Regions from separate parts of the Salmonella sp. HY31 genome, predicted to be linked through region 3. Evidence: predicted binding sites of a transcription regulator. Region 3 holds the regulator's gene; each other region holds the start of a gene.
What was found. The regulator PurR, encoded in region 3, represses purine synthesis genes. The targets are predictions, from matches to a motif close to CANGCAAACGTTTGCNTG.

Region 1 (4,840 bases), 2.0 Mb from region 3:
CCGTTGCTATTCCGGATACCCGTCGCCATGAAATCATTGATCGTGTGCGCAACGCCTGCACAACCGAAGGCCGTCAGGCCTACTGGGTATGTACGCTGATTGAAGAGTCCGACCTCCTGGAAGCGCAGGCGGCGGAGGCCACCTGGGAGGAGCTCAAGCTGGCGTTACCGGAGTTGAATATTGGCCTGGTACATGGCCGCATGAAACCCGCCGAAAAACAGGCCGTTATGCAACGCTTTAAGCAGGGTGAAATGCATCTGCTGGTCGCCACCACGGTGATTGAGGTGGGGGTCGATGTTCCTAACGCCAGCCTGATGATTATTGAAAACCCGGAACGACTGGGCCTGGCGCAGTTACACCAGCTCAGAGGACGCGTTGGCCGTGGCGCGGTCGCGTCGCACTGTGTGCTGCTCTATAAATCGCCGTTGTCGAAAACGGCGCAGAAGCGTTTGCAGGTATTGCGCGACAGCAATGACGGCTTTGTGATTGCGCAAAAAGATTTGGAAATACGCGGCCCGGGGGAATTACTGGGCACCCGCCAGACGGGGAACGCCGAATTTAAAGTTGCGGATTTACTGCGCGATCAGGCCATTATTCCCGAAGTTCAGCGTATTGCCCGTCATATTCATGAACGTTATCCGCAGCAGGCGGCGGCGCTGATTGAGCGCTGGATGCCGGAAACTGAACGCTATTCTAACGCCTAGTGAGCACGGCGGCTTAAATGCCGCCGTACAAACCATTATTGCGCGAAAATCGGTAACAGCAGATACAGCTTAATCACCAGCGCATTGACGATATCGATAAAAAACGCGCCGACCATCGGCACGACCAGGAACGCCATATGCGAGGGGCCAAAACGGTCGGTAATCGCCTGCATATTGGCAATGGCGGTCGGCGTTGCGCCCAGGCCAAAACCGCAATGTCCCGCCGCCAGCACCGCCGCATCGTAGTTTTTCCCCATCATGCGCCAGGTGACAAAGATCGCGTATAGCGCCATGAAGATGGTCTGTACCACCAGAATCGCCAGCATCGGCAGCGCCAGCGACGCCAGTTCCCACAGCTTCAGGCTCATCAGCGCCATTGCCAGGAATAGCGACAAACTCACGTTCCCCAGCACCGAAACTGCACGCTCAAATACGCGATAAAAGCCCGCCAGCGCCAGACCATTGCTGAGGATCACCCCAACAAAAAGCACGCAAACGAAGACCGGCAGTTCAAGCACCGTTCCCGCCAGTAGCTGCGCTACGATTTTGCCCACCGTCAGACAGATAGCAATCAGGGCGATGGTTTCGATTAGCACCAGAGAAGTGATCATACGACCCACGTCCGGCTTTTCAAAGGCCGTCGGCACGGCCTGATCGTCAGGCATTCCATCCGGCGTGGTGGAGTGTTTTACCAGATAACGCGCTACCGGGCCGCCAATCAACCCACCCAGTACCAGGCCAAAGGTCGCACAAGCCATCGCAACTTCGGTGGCGTTGGCAAAACCATAACGTTCGATAAACAGCTTACTCCACGCCGCGCCGGTACCGTGCCCGCCGGACAGCGTAATCGATCCGGCAATCAGCCCCATTAACGGGTCCAACCCCAGCAGACTCGCCATGCCGATACCGATGGCATTCTGCATCAGCAGTAATCCGACCACGACGATCAGGAAGACGCCAACGACGCGTCCCCCTTTCCGCAGGCTGGCAAGGTTGGCGTTAAGGCCGATCGTCGCGAAAAACGCCAGCATCAGCGGATCGCGTAGGGTCATATCAAAGTTGACCTCCCAACCGACGCTTTTTTTCAGCACCAGCAGCGCAATAGCGACCAGTAACCCACCCGCCACCGGTTCCGGAATCGTATATTTCTTCAGTAAGGAGACAGACTGGACCAGCTTGCGACCCAGTAGCAGCACCAGCGTGGCGGCGACAAGGGTCGATAAGGTATCGAGTTCAAACATTTAAAGCTCCTGTAGTGCGCTGTGACATGTGCGCACAAATCATTTCCTGAGTCAGTTTTTTAGCTCTTTGCGAGTCGTCGGCATGGATTTTAAGCAGAAAAAGGCAAAAAGTTATATAAAAAGGTGCATTTATCTTTTTTAAATATTAAGAATATTCGCTCGCAATCGTTTGCTTTTACCAGCCGGTCAGATAAAATCACCGCTTTTCCACCACGAGAATGTCCCTGATGTCCGTTAACGCCATCGAGTCGGCAGATGCGCAACCGGTTGCGCAGACGCAAAACAGCGAATTGATTTACCGCCTTGAAGATCGCCCGCCGCTCCCTCAAACCCTTTTTGCCGCTTGTCAGCATCTGCTGGCCATGTTTGTCGCGGTAATCACGCCAGCGCTATTAATCTGCCAGGCGTTGGGTTTACCGGCGCAGGATACGCAGCACATTATCAGCATGTCGCTGTTCGCCTCCGGCGTAGCCTCTATTATTCAAATTAAAGCGTGGGGGCCGGTAGGATCGGGGCTGTTATCCATCCAGGGAACCAGTTTTAACTTTGTCGCTCCACTGATTATGGGCGGTACCGCGCTGAAAACCGGCGGCGCGGACGTCCCGACGATGATGGCGGCGCTGTTCGGCACGCTGATGCTGGCAAGCTGCACCGAGATGGTGCTTTCACGCATTCTACATCTGGCACGCCGGATTATCACGCCGTTAGTCTCCGGCGTAGTGGTGATGATTATTGGCCTGTCACTGATTCAGGTGGGGCTAACCTCCATCGGCGGCGGCTATGCCGCCATGAGCGACAACACCTTTGGCGCACCGAAAAACTTGTTGCTGGCCGGCGTCGTCCTGGCCATTATCATCCTGCTGAATCGGCAGCGTAATCCCTACCTGCGCGTGGCTTCTTTGGTTATCGCCATGGCGGCAGGCTATCTTTTGGCCTGGTTTATGGGCATGTTGCCTGAAAACAACGCGCCGATTTCACAGGACATCATCATGGTGCCGACTCCGCTGTATTATGGTCTGGGCATTGACTGGAACCTGCTACTGCCGTTGATGCTGGTCTTTATGATTACCTCGCTGGAGACCATCGGCGACATCACCGCCACGTCTGATGTCTCCGAGCAGCCGGTATCCGGCCCCTTGTACATGAAGCGGCTAAAAGGCGGCGTACTGGCTAACGGCCTGAACTCCTTTGTTTCAGCGGTATTTAATACGTTTCCGAATTCCTGTTTCGGTCAGAACAACGGCGTAATTCAGTTGACTGGCGTCGCCAGTCGCTATGTGGGATTTGTCGTCGCGCTGATGCTGATTGTGCTCGGCCTGTTCCCGGCGGTAAGCGGTTTTGTGCAGCATATCCCGGAACCGGTGCTCGGCGGCGCCACGTTAGTGATGTTTGGCACCATTGCCGCCTCCGGGGTGCGTATTGTCTCGCGTGAGCCGCTGAACCGCCGCGCGATTCTGATTATCGCCCTATCGCTGGCCGTGGGTCTTGGCGTCTCGCAACAGCCGCAGATCCTGCAGTTCGCGCCGGAATGGGTGAAAAATCTGCTCTCATCCGGAATTGCCGCTGGCGGCATCACGGCCATCGTTCTGAACCTGATTCTCCCGCCGGAAAAACCGTAAAAACCCTGCGGCGGCGACCCGATTCGCCGCCGCTGTAACGCTCTTTCACCATTCCTGTCTTGAGGATTGCACGCAAATCGTGCATAAATCCCCTATGTGCATTTCACGGGATGGAAGACCATGAAATTGATTGGGAGGTTGCTTCTCTACGTGCTGATCGCCTGTTTAGTGGTGATTTTCGGCTTTTATTTTCTGCTGCAAACGCGCTGGGGCGCAGATCACGTCAGCAACTGGGTATCAGAGAACAGCGGTTATCACCTCACATTCGACGTGATGGATCATCGTTTTTCCGCCCCATCCCATCTTTTACTGGAGAATGTGACCTTTGGTCGTGATGGTCAGCCTGCTACCCTGGTCGCGAAAACCGTAGATATCGGTCTGAGCATTCGCCAGTTAACCGCGCCACTGCATGTCGACACGATTCTGTTACAGGACGGCACGCTGAATATTTCAGTGCAAACCGCGCCTTTCCCGTTTGAGGCCGACCGCCTGCAACTTCGCAATATGGCGCTCAATAGTCCCGGCAGCGAATGGCGGTTGAGCGCCCAGCGCGTTAACGGCGGCATTATGCCCTGGCGCCCCGAAGCCGGTCAGATATTAGGCAATAAAGCCCAGATTCAACTGAGTGCCGGTTCGCTGACGTTAAACGACGTTCCCGCCACTAATGTGCTTATTGAAGGCAGTATCGACCATAATCAGGTGATGTTAAACACCGTCGGCGCCGATATGGCGCGCGGAGCGTTGACTGGCGTCGCCCGGCGTAATGCTGACGGTAGTTGGGTCGTTGAAAATCTGCGGCTGAATGATATTCGGTTACAAAGCGATAAATCCCTGAGCGAGTTTTTCGCGCCGCTTACTACGGTTCCATCTTTGCAGATTGGTCGACTTGAAGTGACGGACGCCAGCCTGCAAGGGCCAGACTGGGCAGTCACCGATCTTGACCTGAGTTTGCGCAATCTGACTCTGCGCAAAGAAGACTGGCAAAGTCAGGAAGGTAAATTATCGATGAACGCCAGCGAGTTTATTTACGGCTCGCTGCACTTTCTCGATCCGATCCTGAACGCCGAATTTTCACCACAGGGCGTTGCGCTACGCCAGTTCACCACCCGCTGGGAAGGCGGTATGGTCAGAACTTCCGGCGCCTGGTTACGCGAGGGCAAAGCGCTTATTCTGGACGATACCGCTATCGCCGGGCTGGAGTATACGCTACCGGAAAACTGGAAGCAGTTATGGATGAAGCCGTTGCCTGACTGGTTGAACAGCCTGACGCTGAAAA
Region 2 (4,840 bases), 930 kb from region 3:
CCGGAGCTGCTTGGCTCATTGACCCGGTAATTGGTTTTATCGTGCACCATAAAAGTCGAGTAGGTGTTCAGCAGGTCGGTGATTAAGCCGCCCAGACCGATGGCGTAGGACTCCTGCGAGACCCAGTTATTACAGGAATTGCCGCCTTCAAAACGAACATCTATATCTCGTGGGTTAAGTAATAACCGCGTTTTTGTTACCGCGGCATTATGATCTACCACCGACATGACAATAAACACGATCAGCGTCGCCAGCGAGAGCAGGAACATCACCCACGTCCAGAAGGCAGCGATACGCGGCTTTTTCGCCCTTTTAGCCGGCGCTTGCAAAGTGGCGGGCGGCGCTGGCGTAACGGCCGGAACCCCATCCGTCGGTTCTGCATATGTCGCTGCGATCGGGGGCGGCGGCGACGTTGATGAATTATCGATTTCATCGCTATTTTCTTCGCACCAGATAACTGGTGCCGTCAGCTTATAGCCGCGTTTAGGTACGGTAACGATGTATTCTGCATTGCAGTCTCCGCCGTCTCTTAGTGATTTGCGTAGTTCAGAAATGCTTTGGGTGACAACATGGTTGGTCACGATAGTGCGCATCCAGACATGATCAATAATGTTATCCCGGCTTAACACTTCATCCGGGTGGTGCGCAAAATACATCAGAAGATCGATCAGACGTGGTTCAAGGGTAATCTGGCGTCCCTGACGACTGATCTGATTAACAGAAGGTGTAACCAGCCACTCTCCAATGCGTACAACAGGTTGCTGCATAAAAAGATGCCCTAACGAGCTAAGTCAAACGTTAATAATAACACGATTTGCACAGACTTTTTTTATTCCCCTTTTTTGTAAAAGAAAGGCGTAAAAAGTAGCGCAATAAGTAGGGGGATGAGGAGGAAAACGGGCGTTCCTCTTAACGGCAAAGCCCGTTTTTTCAGACGATTTCTTGCAATTACAGCACTTTATGCGGGCCGAAGCATTCGTAATGAATGTTTTCGTTATTCACGCCAAGTGAAACCAGTTGTTTTGCGGCAAATTGCATAAAGCCTACCGGGCCGCAAAGATAGAACTGCATTGTCGGATCGCTGATCGCGGCTTCCAGCTTGCTTAAATCCATCAGTCCTTCGCTGTCAAAGACGCTTTGGGCGCGATCGGCCTCGGTCGGTTCGCGATACCAGGTATGGGCAGTGAAACGCGGCAGTGTACGGCCCAGTTCGCTCACTTCGTCGGCAAACGCATGAACGTCGCCATTCTCCGCTGCGTGGAACCAGTTCACCTGCGCAGTATGCTGTGTTTTCGCCAGAGTATCGAGCATCGCTAACATCGGCGTCTGGCCGACGCCAGCGGAAATCAGCGAAACGGGGATATCGGCGGCGACATTCATAAAGAAGTCACCTGCCGGCGCGGCCAGATGCACCACATCGCCTACGCTGGCGTGATTGTGTAACCAGTTTGATACCTGGCCGCCGTCTTCACGCTTCACGGCAATACGATATCCTTTACCATCGGGTTTACGGGTCAGTGAATATTGACGGATCTCCTGATGCGCAAAACCTTCCGGCTTCAGCCAGACGCCCAGATACTGCCCGGGACGGTATTCCGCCACCGTACCGCCGTCGACCGGCTCGAACTCAAAGCTGGTGATCATTGCGCTACGCGGGGTTTTCGCGACGATGCGGAAGGGGCGCGTGCCTTCCCAGCCGCCGTCTTTGCTGGCGTTATCGTGATAAATTTCCGCTTCGCGGTTGATAAAGACGTTAGCCAGTACGCCATAGGCTTTGCCCCACGCGTCCAGCACATCCTGACCTGGGTTGAACATTTCCTCCAGCGTCGCCAGCAGATGCGTCCCGACGATGTTGTACTGCTCCGGCTTAATCTGGAAGCTGGTGTGCTTCTGCGCGATTTTTTCTACCGCCGGCAGCAGCGCCGGTAAATTTTCGATATTGCTGGCGTAGGCTGCGATAGCGTTAAACAGGGCTTCACGCTGATCGCCGTTACGCTGGTTGCTCATATTGAAGATTTCTTTGAGCTCCGGGTTATGCGTAAACATACGGTCGTAGAAGTGGGCGGTCAGTTTCGGTCCCGTTTCAACCAGCAGGGGAATGGTGGCCTTTACTGTAGCGATGGTTTGTGCGTCTAGCATACGTGCTTCCTTTATGTGAAAATCTAATGATGTATATCAAATGCATCTTATAAAAATACCCTTGCATTGTAAATGGTTCTTCAATGCCTTACGTTGTGGACGTAACAACGTGAAAAATCTGCATCACAAAGCTGAAAAGAAATCCGTTGAAATTCGTCAGGCTTTCGTTCAGGAAACCCTTATCTGACGTACAGGTAAACGTTTGCGTAAAAACCTTTGTCAAGACCTGTTATCGAAGAATGATTCGGTTATACTGTTGGCCGAAGTCCCACGGACTGCCTTTTCAGGCACAAATTTTATTGTTAGCTGAGTCAGGAGATGCGGATGTTAAAGCGTGAAATGAACATTGCCGATTATGATGCCGAATTGTGGCAGGCTATGGAGCAGGAAAAAGTACGTCAGGAAGAGCACATCGAACTGATCGCCTCCGAAAACTACACCAGCCCGCGCGTTATGCAGGCGCAGGGCTCTCAGCTGACCAATAAATATGCTGAAGGATATCCGGGCAAGCGCTACTACGGCGGTTGCGAATATGTTGATATCGTAGAGCAACTGGCGATTGACCGCGCGAAAGCTCTGTTTGGCGCCGACTACGCTAACGTTCAGCCGCACTCTGGTTCTCAGGCTAACTTCGCTGTTTACACCGCTCTGCTGCAGCCGGGCGATACTGTTCTGGGCATGAACCTGGCGCAGGGCGGCCACCTGACTCATGGTTCTCCGGTTAACTTCTCCGGTAAACTGTACAACATCATTCCTTACGGTATTGATGAGTCCGGTAAAATTGACTACGACGATATGGCGAAGCTGGCCAAAGAGCACAAGCCGAAGATGATTATCGGTGGCTTCTCTGCCTACTCCGGCGTGGTTGACTGGGCAAAAATGCGTGAAATCGCTGACAGCATCGGCGCATACCTGTTTGTCGACATGGCGCACGTGGCGGGCCTGATTGCCGCGGGCGTTTACCCGAACCCGGTTCCCCATGCGCATGTGGTCACGACCACCACGCACAAAACTCTGGCTGGTCCGCGCGGCGGCCTGATCCTGGCGAAAGGCGGCGACGAAGAGCTGTACAAAAAACTGAACTCTGCCGTCTTCCCAAGCGCGCAAGGCGGCCCGCTGATGCACGTTATCGCAGCAAAAGCCGTGGCGTTGAAAGAAGCGATGGAGCCAGAGTTCAAAGTTTACCAGCAGCAGGTAGCGAAAAATGCCAAAGCGATGGTAGAAGTGTTCCTGAATCGCGGTTACAAAGTGGTGTCTGGCGGCACTGAAAACCACCTGTTCCTGTTGGACCTGGTGGATAAAAACCTGACCGGTAAAGAAGCCGACGCCGCCCTGGGCCGCGCCAACATCACGGTGAACAAAAACAGCGTGCCGAACGATCCGAAGAGCCCGTTTGTCACCTCCGGTATTCGTATCGGTTCTCCGGCAGTCACTCGTCGCGGCTTTAAAGAAGCAGAAGTGAAAGAGCTGGCTGGCTGGATGTGCGACGTGCTGGACAATATCAATGATGAAGCGGTCATTGAGCGCGTGAAGGGCAAAGTGCTGGATATCTGCGCCCGCTTCCCGGTTTACGCGTAAGCGCTTGTGTTATGAAAATGGCCCGATGGCGCTGTGTCTGTCGGGCTTACCTGAATGCACCATAGCGCAACGCCGCCGGAAGCCATTCTCCGGCGGCGTTGCGGTTTGAACTCCCTCCGTGCTTGTTAATCTTATGTTACTCTTGCCAGCGTAACCGTTTATCGCCAGACTATCGCTTCCAAACGGGAGGGAATCATGGCATTGCATTCCACGCGCTGGCTGGCGCTCAGTTATTTCACCTACTTCTTTAGTTACGGTATTTTTCTGCCATTCTGGAGCGTCTGGCTTAAAGGTCTTGGGCTAACGCCGGAAACCATCGGTCTTCTGCTGGGCGGAGGCCTGGTCGCGCGTTTTCTCGGTAGCCTGCTCATTGCTCCTCGCGTAAGCGATCCTTCACGGTTGATCTCCGCGCTGCGCGTACTGGCATTGTTGACGCTGGTATTTGCGCTGGCATTTTGGGCAGGAACGCATGTCGCGTGGCTAATGGTGGTGATGGTCGGGTTTAACCTCTTCTTTTCACCACTGGTGCCGCTGACCGATGCGCTGGCCAATACCTGGCAAAAGCAAATTACCCTGGACTATGGCCGGGTGCGGCTGTGGGGGTCTATCGCCTTCGTGATAGGGTCGGCGCTGACCGGTAAACTGGTGAGTTTATACGATTACCAGGCGATTCTGGCGCTACTGACGCTTGGCGTCGCCTCGATGTTGCTGGGCATGTTGTTACGTCCCAGCGTGCCGCCGCAGGGGGAAAGCCGTCAGCAGGAGAGCGCAGGCTGGCCCGCCTGGAGTACACTGGTGGCGCAAAGCTGGCGTTTTCTGGCCTGCGTCTGTTTGCTGCAAGGGGCGCACGCCGCCTATTACGGTTTTAGCGCCATATACTGGCAGGGGGCTGGCTATTCAGCGTCGGCAGTCGGCTATTTATGGTCGTTGGGCGTGGTGGCGGAAGTGATCATTTTCGCCCTGAGTAAAAAGCTATTCCGCCGGTTTAGCGCTCGCGACTTGCTGTTGCTTTCCGCCGTGTGCGGGGTGGTACGCTGGTGGCTGATGGGCTGGAGTACGGCGTTGCCGTGGCTGATTGTGATACAAATCCTGCATTGTGGAACGTTTACCGTTTGCCATCTGG
Region 3 (4,840 bases):
GAAAGGAACATTGCCGCTCTCTATTGCCGATGCGCATCGGACTAAAGTACAAAAAGCGACGAAAACCGCGATGTCCAAGCTCATGAATCAGATTGGTAAGCCGTATCACTGGGGAGGCGCGTCGCCGCGCACCGGTTTTGATTGCAGCGGTCTGGTTTATTATGCCTATAAAGATTTAGTGAAGATCCGTATCCCCCGAACGGCGAATGAGATGTATCACCTGCGTGACGCGGCGCCCATTGAGCGCAGCGAGTTGAAAAACGGCGATCTGGTGTTCTTCCGTACGCAGGGGCGCGGCACCGCCGATCACGTTGGCGTCTATGTCGGCAACGGTAAGTTTATCCAGTCTCCGCGCAGCGGTCAGGAAATTAAGATCACCTCGCTGAACGAAGAATACTGGCAGCGCCATTATGTCGGCGCCCGCCGGGTGATGACCCCTAAAACAATTCGCTAATATTTTATCCTGTCGTTTAACGACAGGATAACTTCTTCTTTTGCGCCCCCGCTCAATTTGCTACCCTATCCTTACGCGCACCAGGGTTATTGTGCGTGCGCAATATTAATAATAAGGAGAGAAGCAATGTCGTTCGAATTACCTGCATTACCGTATGCCAAAGATGCTCTGGCGCCGCATATTTCTGCTGAGACGCTGGAATATCACTATGGCAAACATCATCAGACTTACGTGACCAATCTTAATAATTTGATCAAAGGCACGGCGTTTGAAGGCAAATCGCTGGAAGAGATCGTGCGTGCTTCCGAAGGCGGCATCTTTAATAACGCCGCTCAGGTGTGGAACCATACGTTCTACTGGAACTGCCTGGCACCAAATGCTGGCGGCGAACCGACCGGGAAACTGGCTGATGCTATCGCGGCATCTTTTGGCAGCTTCGCGGAATTTAAAACGCAGTTCACAGATGCCGCTATCAAAAACTTTGGTTCCGGCTGGACATGGCTGGTAAAAGGCGCTGATGGCAAACTGGCTATCGTCTCTACCTCAAATGCCGGTACGCCGCTGACCACAGATGCGACGCCGCTGCTGACGGTTGATGTGTGGGAACACGCGTATTACATCGACTACCGCAACGCCCGTCCAAACTATCTGGAGCATTTTTGGGCGCTGGTTAACTGGGAATTTGTCGCGAAAAATCTCGCCGCATAAGTCTGAGCACGCAGAAGGTACGCCTTCTGCGTTTTAGAGAGGGATAGAATAGAGGAAACGCCCTCCCTCAGAAGAGAGGGAATCAGTGCAGAGCGGCCGTTAATCCACCTGCGACAATCAAGCCCAGAACAATAAGCGTAGTGATCAACGAAAATTTCAGGTCGGTACTCATCAAGTTTTCTCCTTTTTATTCCCACACAAAAAGTGATATAGCGCATTTTTGCACATTCCCGCACAAAAATCTCTCATGTTTTATATTGATAACTGTTTTTAACGCTTCCCCTTTTCCTCAAGATCAGACAAAATTCCAGGCTTACTGAATTAGCGTAACGGCCATTGACCCCTTCCTGACGTTCCGTGTCGTTTTTCCGGCATGCCGCAACCCTGACGTTGCGATTAGGGTGTGTGTAGGCAAACGTTTACCTGGCGTTTCTCAGGAGCTTAGCGAGGGTCTGGAGTGAAATGTAATGGCAACAATTAAAGATGTAGCGAAACGAGCAAACGTTTCCACTACAACTGTATCACACGTAATCAACAAAACGCGTTTTGTCGCTGAAGAAACGCGTAACGCGGTCTGGGCAGCGATTAAAGAGCTGCACTACTCTCCCAGCGCCGTCGCGCGTAGCCTGAAGGTCAACCATACCAAATCGATAGGCTTACTGGCGACCAGCAGCGAAGCGGCCTATTTTGCAGAAATTATCGAGGCGGTTGAAAAAAACTGCTTTCAGAAAGGCTATACGCTGATTTTGGGCAACGCCTGGAATAACCTGGAAAAACAGCGCGCCTACCTGTCCATGATGGCGCAAAAGCGCGTGGATGGCCTGCTGGTGATGTGTTCTGAGTACCCGGAACCTCTGCTTTCCATGCTGGAAGAGTATCGCCATATTCCGATGGTGGTGATGGACTGGGGTGAAGCGAAGGCCGATTTTACCGATACGGTGATTGATAACGCCTTTGCAGGCGGCTATATGGCGGGTCGTTATCTGGTTGAGCGCGGTCACCGGGATATCGGCGTTATTCCCGGTCCGCTGGAGCGCAACACCGGCGCGGGTCGGCTGGCAGGCTTCATGAAGGCAATGGAGGAGGCGCTGATCAACGTGCCAGACAACTGGATTGTTCAGGGCGACTTCGAGCCGGAGTCCGGTTACCACGCGATGCAGCAAATCTTATCGCAGTCACATCGCCCTACCGCCGTTTTCTGCGGCGGCGATATTATGGCGATGGGCGCGCTTTGCGCGGCAGACGAAATGGGGCTTCGCGTACCGCAGGACGTTTCGGTGATCGGTTATGACAATGTGCGTAACGCCCGCTTCTTTACCCCGGCGCTGACGACGATTCACCAGCCCAAAGACTCTTTAGGCGAAACCGCATTTAATATGCTATTGGATCGCATCGTCAATAAGCGCGAAGAGTCACAGTCTATTGAAGTTCATCCACGCCTGGTTGAGCGTCGCTCGGTCGCTGACGGCCCGTTCCGCGACTATCGACGTTAATCCCCGCTGTCGGGAGCCTCTTCAGGCTCCCGCAACCACTCCCGATTCAACGTTTCGCTATCGCCCAAATAATCCAGCAGCCATGCCAGCGCGGGCGAGGCCTCGTTTTGCTGCCACGTCAGGCAACAGGCCGCATCGGGAAACGGATTCTCTAACGTCAGCGCCACCCATTTTCCGCTGTCTATCCACTGTCGGGCAAAGTGCGTCGGCACCATTCCCACGCATAATCCTGCTGACAGGCAGGTTGCCGATGACTCCCAGTCCGGTACTACAACCCTTTTTTGGTTATCCAGCAACCAGGTAATCCGTTTCGGTAAGGTTCGCGAGGTATCTTCTCTGACCAGCGACGGCCAGTTGCGCAGGGTATCATCGCTTAACGGTCCCGGCATCGCCGCCAGCGGGTGATCGCTTGCCACTACGCAACTCCAGCTCAGGGTACCCATATCCCGAAAAGCATAACGTCCCCCTACCGGAATCGCCTGCGTCGCCCCAATAGCCAGTTCGACTCGCCCGTCGGAGAGCGCGTCCCAGACGCCGTTAAACACCTCCTGAAAAACCAGCAGTTCCACATCGTCAAAATGGCGATAGAAATCGACGATCATCTGCCGGGTACGTTCTGGTCTGACGATATTATCCACCGCAATAGCCAACTGCCCGCGCCAGCCATTAGCAATTTGCTGACACTGTTGACGAGTGATCTGCATTTTTTTGATAACAGAACGCCCTTCTTTTAAAAACCAGACGCCAGCAGGCGTAAGTTCAACATCACGGTGACGTCGTACAAAAAGCGGTACGGCCAGCCACTCCTCTAACTGACGAACGGTGTAACTGACTGCCGAAGGCACACGGTGCAGTTCCTGCGCCGCCGCGCTAAAACTGCCATTGCGCGCCACGGCGTCAACCACTTCAAGCGAGTATTCCGACCACATAATTTGCCTACAAAAATTTTGAATTCACTGGACAAATATTAACGTTTCACAACCGTAATTTCACTCCCTACACTCTGCGACAATGTCTGTCTGATAAGAAAGAGAAACAAATATGCAACCTGGAAAAGGTTTTTTAGTCTGGTTAGCCGGTCTTAGCGTGCTGGGGTTTCTGGCTACGGACATGTACCTGCCCGCGTTTGCCGCCATACAGGCGGATTTACAAACGCCTGCTGCCGCTGTCAGCGCCAGCCTCAGCCTGTTTTTAGCTGGCTTTGCCGTCGCACAACTACTCTGGGGACCGCTATCGGATCGTTATGGCCGTAAACCGATTTTACTGCTGGGGTTATCCATCTTTGCGCTCGGAAGTCTGGGGATGCTGTGGGTAGAAAGCGCGGCAGCACTGCTGACGCTACGCTTTGTGCAGGCCGTCGGCGTTTGTGCGGCAACGGTAATCTGGCAAGCGCTGGTGACCGATTATTATCCTTCGCAAAAAATTAATCGTATCTTCGCCACTATCATGCCACTGGTAGGATTATCCCCGGCGCTTGCGCCCTTACTGGGAAGCTGGATACTGACGCATTTCTCATGGCAGGCGATTTTCGCCACGCTGTTTGCGATTACGTTGTTGCTGATGTTGCCAGCGCTGCGCTTAAAACCATCGGTAAAAGCACATGCCGAGGGACAGGATAAACTCACTTTTGCGACGTTGCTACGCTCTAAAACCTATCGCGGTAATGTACTGATTTATGCCGCCTGTTCCGCCAGCTTTTTTGCGTGGTTAACGGGTTCCCCGTTCATTCTCAGCGCGATGGGTTACAGCCCGGCAGTGATTGGCCTGAGCTATGTTCCTCAAACCATCGCTTTTCTGATTGGCGGATATGGCTGCCGCGCGGCGCTACAAAAATGGCAGGGTTACCAATTGCTTCCGTGGCTGTTAGGGCTGTATGCGCTGAGCGTTATCGCCACCTGGGGAACGGGCTTCCTGAATAATGCCTCACTGGTGGAGATCCTGATTCCGTTCTGCGTAATGGCGATTGCTAATGGCGCAATCTACCCTATCGTCGTCGCGCAAGCGTTACGCCCTTTCCCTCAAGCCACGGGGCGTGCTGCGGCGCTGCAAAATACGCTGCAACTGGGGTTATGTTTCCTGGCAAGCCTGGTGGTTTCATGGCTCATCAGCACGCCGCTGCTGACCACCACCAGCGTAATGCTCTTTACCGTTGTTCTGGCGGCGTTAGGCTACAAAATGCAGTCTC
Region 4 (4,840 bases), 1.3 Mb from region 3:
TTCGCTGTAGTTCAGTTGGCTACGGTAATGCCCGGACATCAGGAAGTAGCGCACGGTTTCCGCATCGTAGTATTTCAGCACGTCGCGCACGGTAAAGAAGTTGCCCAGCGATTTGGACATTTTCTCGCGATCCACCATCACCATGCCGGAGTGCATCCAGTAGTTGACGTATTCACCATCATGCGCGCAGGTAGACTGGGCAATCTCGTTTTCATGGTGCGGGAACATCAGATCGGAACCGCCGCCGTGAATATCAAAATGGTTGCCCAGTTGCTTGCAGTTCATCGCCGAACATTCAATGTGCCAGCCCGGACGCCCTTCGCCCCACGGCGACGGCCAGCTCGGCTCGCCCTCTTTCGACATCTTCCACAGCACGAAGTCCATCGGGTTACGCTTCACGTCAACCACATCCACGCGCGCGCCCGCCTGAAGCTGCTCAAGATCCTGACGAGAAAGCTGCCCATAAGTCGGATCGGTCGGTACATCAAACATTACATCGCCGTTATCCGCCACATAGGCGTGCCCTTTCTCGATTAAAGTTCGGGTGATCTCGATAATTTCCTGAATATGGTGCGTCGCACGCGGCTCGCTGTCCGGACGCAGAATATTCAGCGCGTCGAAGTCCTGATGCATTTCCGCAATCATTCTGTCGACCAGCGCGACAAAACTTTCGCCATTTTCATTGGCGCGCTTAATGATTTTATCGTCGATATCGGTAATGTTACGCACATACTTCAGCTTATAGCCGAGAAAACGCAAATAACGCGCGACAATGTCAAAAGCGACAAACGTGCGCCCGTGGCCAATGTGGCAGAGATCGTAAACGGTGATACCACACACGTACATGCCGACTTCCCCGGCATGAATGGGTTTGAATTCCTCTTTTTGGCGCGTCAGTGTATTAAAAATTTTTAACATCGAAGATTCCGTATAGACGTGTGTGGGTAATAATCTCCGTATCATACATATTATTCGTAATCGAAGCAGCACACTTTGCAAGGTGATCGCAGCTTACGGTTATGCTATAACAAGCCCCTATATGGGCCCCATTGCGGGCTAAAGCACCACTCTATTGGAACAGGATGCAAAAATGGTTACTTTCCACACTAATCACGGCGATATCGTAATCAAAACCTTTGACGATAAAGCGCCTGAAACAGTTAAAAACTTCCTGGACTATTGCCGCGAAGGTTTTTACAACAACACCATTTTCCACCGTGTGATTAACGGTTTTATGATTCAGGGCGGCGGCTTTGAGCCGGGCATGAAACAGAAAGCCACCAAAGAAGCGATCAAAAACGAAGCCAACAACGGTCTGAAAAATACCCGTGGTACGCTGGCAATGGCGCGTACTCAGGCGCCACACTCCGCTACCGCGCAGTTCTTCATCAACGTGGCAGACAACGACTTCCTGAACTTCTCCGGCGAAAGTCTGCAAGGCTGGGGCTACTGCGTCTTTGCGGAAGTCGTAGAGGGTATGGACGTGGTAGATAAAATCAAAGGCATCGCCACTGGCCGTAGCGGTATGCACCAGGACGTACCAAAAGAAGACGTCATCATTGAAAACGTGACCGTCAGCGAGTAATCGTGGCGACACTGTTTATTGCCGATCTACATCTGCAAACGGAAGAACCGGCGATCGTCGCCGGTTTTCTGCGTTTTTTAGCCGCGGAAGCCCGTCAGGCCGACGCGCTGTATATTCTTGGCGATCTCTTCGAGGCCTGGATTGGCGATGACTCCCCTAATCCGTTACATCAAGAGATAGCCGCCGCCATCAAAGCGGTGGTGGATTTTGGCGTTCCCTGCTTCTTTATTCATGGTAATCGCGACTTCCTGATTGGCAAGCGGTTTGCCCGCGAAAGCGGCATGACGCTACTGCCGCAGGAAAAGGTCCTCGACCTGTATGGCCGCAACGTGTTGATCATGCACGGCGATACGCTCTGTACCGATGATGCCAGTTATCAGGCGTTTCGCGCCAAAGTCCATAATCCGTGGGTTCAACGACTGTTCCTTACCCTGCCGCTGTTTATCCGCCGCCGTATCGCCGCCAGAATGCGCGCCGGCAGTAAAGCCGCCAACAGCAGCAAATCGCTGGATATTATGGACGTCAATTCGCAGGCCGTCGTCGCCGAAATGGAGAAACACCGCGTACAGTGGCTGATTCACGGTCACACCCACCGCCCGGCAGTGCATGAACTTTCCGCCAACGGCCAGCCCGCGTTCCGCGTGGTGTTAGGTGCATGGCACCATGAAGGTTCAATGGTAAAAGTCACGCCGGACAATGTTGAGTTAATCGCCTTCCCCTTGTAAATATTCGTCGAATCGTCCGTTACGGCGCGCACGCAACCGTTTTCCTTGCCCGATTATCATGCTATTCTCTGACACCTCAAAAGCAGCGTGTCCCGCACCACAGGAGTTTTAAGACGCATGTCTTCCCGCAATAATCCGGCGCGTGTCGCCATCGTGATGGGGTCCAAAAGCGACTGGGCTACCATGCAATTCGCCGCCGAAATTTTTGAAATTCTGGATGTTCCGCACCATGTAGAAGTGGTTTCCGCCCATCGAACCCCCGATAAACTGTTCAGCTTCGCCGAAACGGCGGAAGACAACGGGTATCAAGTGATTATTGCCGGCGCGGGCGGCGCGGCGCACCTGCCGGGAATGATTGCGGCAAAAACGCTGATACCGGTACTCGGCGTGCCGGTACAAAGCGCTGCGCTAAGCGGCGTGGATAGCCTTTACTCCATTGTGCAGATGCCGCGCGGCATTCCGGTGGGTACACTGGCGATCGGCAAAGCCGGGGCGGCGAACGCCGCGCTGCTGGCAGCGCAAATTTTGGCTACGCATGATAGTGAGCTGCATCAGCGCCTGAGCGACTGGCGCAAAGCGCAAACCGATGAAGTTCTGGAAAATCCCGATCCGCGGGGGACGCTATGAAGCAAGTTTGCGTTCTCGGCAACGGACAACTGGGCCGAATGCTGCGCCAGGCGGGCGAACCGCTGGGTATCGCCGTCTGGCCGGTTGGCCTGGATGCAGAGCCTACCGCCGTTCCGGTACAGCAGAGCGTCATTACCGCAGAGATTGAGCGCTGGCCGGAAACCGCGCTTACCCGTGAGCTGGCGCGCCACCCGGCATTTGTCAATCGCGATGTATTTCCGATCATCGCCGACCGTCTGACACAAAAACAGCTTTTCGATAAACTGGGACTGGCGACCGCCCCCTGGGAACGGTTGACGGATAAAGGCCAATGGTCTGGTCTGTTCAATAAACTGGGCGAACTGGCGATTGTTAAGCGTCGCGTTGGCGGCTACGACGGCCGCGGGCAGTGGCGTCTACACGCGGACGAAACCGGGCAACTACCGGATGACTGCTATGGCGAATGTATTGTTGAGCGCGGCATCCGTTTTTCCGGCGAAGTGTCGTTAGTTGGCGCGCGCGCTCACGACGGCAGCACCGTGTTTTACCCGCTGACGCACAATTTGCATCAGGACGGTATCTTGCGGACCAGCGTCGCGTTCCCACAGGCGAACGCCGAACAGCAGGAGCAGGCGGAATCGATGTTGTCAGCAATTATGCAGGCGCTGAACTACGTCGGCGTAATGGCGATGGAGTGTTTCATCACGCCGGAAGGCCTGTTAATTAATGAACTGGCGCCGCGCGTGCATAACAGCGGACACTGGACGCAAAATGGCGCCAGCATCAGTCAGTTTGAATTGCATCTGCGCGCGATTACCGGCCTGCCGTTGCCCGCGCCGGTGATTAACGCCCCGTCGGTGATGATCAATCTGATCGGCAGCGAGCTGAATTACGACTGGCTGAAGCTGCCGCTGATACATCTGCACTGGTATGATAAAGCGGTACGTCCGGGGCGAAAAGTCGGCCATCTGAATCTGACCGACAGCGATACGTCACGTCTTAGCGCCACCCTGGAAGCGCTCTCTCCGCTCCTGCCGCCAGAATACGCCAGCGGCATTATCTGGGCGCAAAGTAAGCTTAAATAACACATAAAATGCCGGGAGAATGATCTTCCCCTTTCCCGGCTCCTCCCTCAGCGCGTAAAATCTCGCTATTGCTGTTTTGTTTTTCGGGATTACACATGAACGATGGAACGGATTATCGCGCGCTCCTTCTTGCCGATACGCCTTTAATTGATGTACGCGCGCCGGTTGAGTTTCAACAGGGCGCCATGCCAGGCGCTATCAACCTGCCATTGATGATGGATGATGAGCGAGCCGCCGTCGGCACCTGCTACAAACGTCAGGGCGCGGATGCAGCGTTAGCGCTGGGGCATCGGCTGGTTTGCGGCGACATTCGCCAGCAGCGGCTTGAAACCTGGAAAGCCGCATATCGACGTTTCCCCAACGGATATCTGTGTTGCGCGCGCGGCGGTCAGCGGTCGCATATCGTACAACGTTGGCTACAAGAAACAGGGATTGACTGCCCGCTTATTGAAGGCGGCTATAAGGCGCTGCGCCAGACGGCAATTCAGACGACCTGGCAACTGGTGCAAAAACCTATTCTCTTAATTGGCGGCTGTACTGGCAGCGGCAAAACGCAACTGGTGCGACAACAGCCCAACGGTGTCGATCTGGAAGGCCTCGCGCATCATCGCGGCTCCTCTTTTGGCCGCACGCTGAAACCACAACTCAGCCAGGCCAGCTTTGAAAACAAACTTGCCGTTGAATTGCTGAAAATTAACGCGCGTCAGGCGCTAAAAAGGTGGGTACTGGAAGATGAAGGGCGAACGATCGGCGCCAACCATCTGCCTGAGTGTTTACGCGAAAGAATGGCGCAGGCACCCATTGCGGTAGTGGAAGATCCATTTGCGCTTCGTCTGGAA

Region 1: the regulator PurR is predicted to act here: its motif matches at 2,104-2,121, upstream of gltS (sodium/glutamate symporter).
Region 2: the regulator PurR is predicted to act here: its motif matches at 2,331-2,348, upstream of glyA (serine hydroxymethyltransferase).
Region 4: the regulator PurR is predicted to act here: its motif matches at 2,340-2,357, upstream of purE (5-(carboxyamino)imidazole ribonucleotide mutase).

What each region holds. Positions count from the first base shown of each region.
Region 1 covers NZ_CP170479.1:87,399-92,238, reverse strand. Annotated here, with positions in the region: gene recG (ATP-dependent DNA helicase RecG) at 1-704, shown strand, start outside; gene gltS (sodium/glutamate symporter) at 740-1,945, opposite strand; gene xanP (xanthine/proton symporter XanP) at 2,173-3,564, shown strand; gene ACE15A_RS00400 (AsmA family protein) at 3,685-4,840, shown strand, end outside.
Region 2 covers NZ_CP170479.1:1,189,190-1,194,029, forward strand. Annotated here, with positions in the region: gene cadC (lysine decarboxylation/transport transcriptional activator CadC) at 1-767, opposite strand, end outside; gene hmpA (NO-inducible flavohemoprotein) at 949-2,139, opposite strand; gene glyA (serine hydroxymethyltransferase) at 2,464-3,717, shown strand; gene ACE15A_RS05520 (3-phenylpropionate MFS transporter) at 3,913-4,840, shown strand, end outside.
Region 3 covers NZ_CP170479.1:2,116,941-2,121,780, reverse strand. Annotated here, with positions in the region: gene ACE15A_RS10025 (C40 family peptidase) at 1-454, shown strand, start outside; gene sodB (superoxide dismutase [Fe]) at 581-1,162, shown strand; gene ACE15A_RS10015 (YnhF family membrane protein) at 1,245-1,334, opposite strand; gene purR (HTH-type transcriptional repressor PurR) at 1,630-2,655, shown strand; gene punR (DNA-binding transcriptional activator PunR) at 2,652-3,584, opposite strand; gene punC (purine nucleoside transporter PunC) at 3,697-4,840, shown strand, end outside.
Region 4 covers NZ_CP170479.1:3,447,110-3,451,949, forward strand. Annotated here, with positions in the region: gene cysS (cysteine--tRNA ligase) at 1-918, opposite strand, end outside; gene ppiB (peptidylprolyl isomerase B) at 1,091-1,585, shown strand; gene lpxH (UDP-2,3-diacylglucosamine diphosphatase) at 1,588-2,310, shown strand; gene purE (5-(carboxyamino)imidazole ribonucleotide mutase) at 2,428-2,937, shown strand; gene purK (5-(carboxyamino)imidazole ribonucleotide synthase) at 2,934-4,001, shown strand; gene mnmH (tRNA 2-selenouridine(34) synthase MnmH) at 4,097-4,840, shown strand, end outside.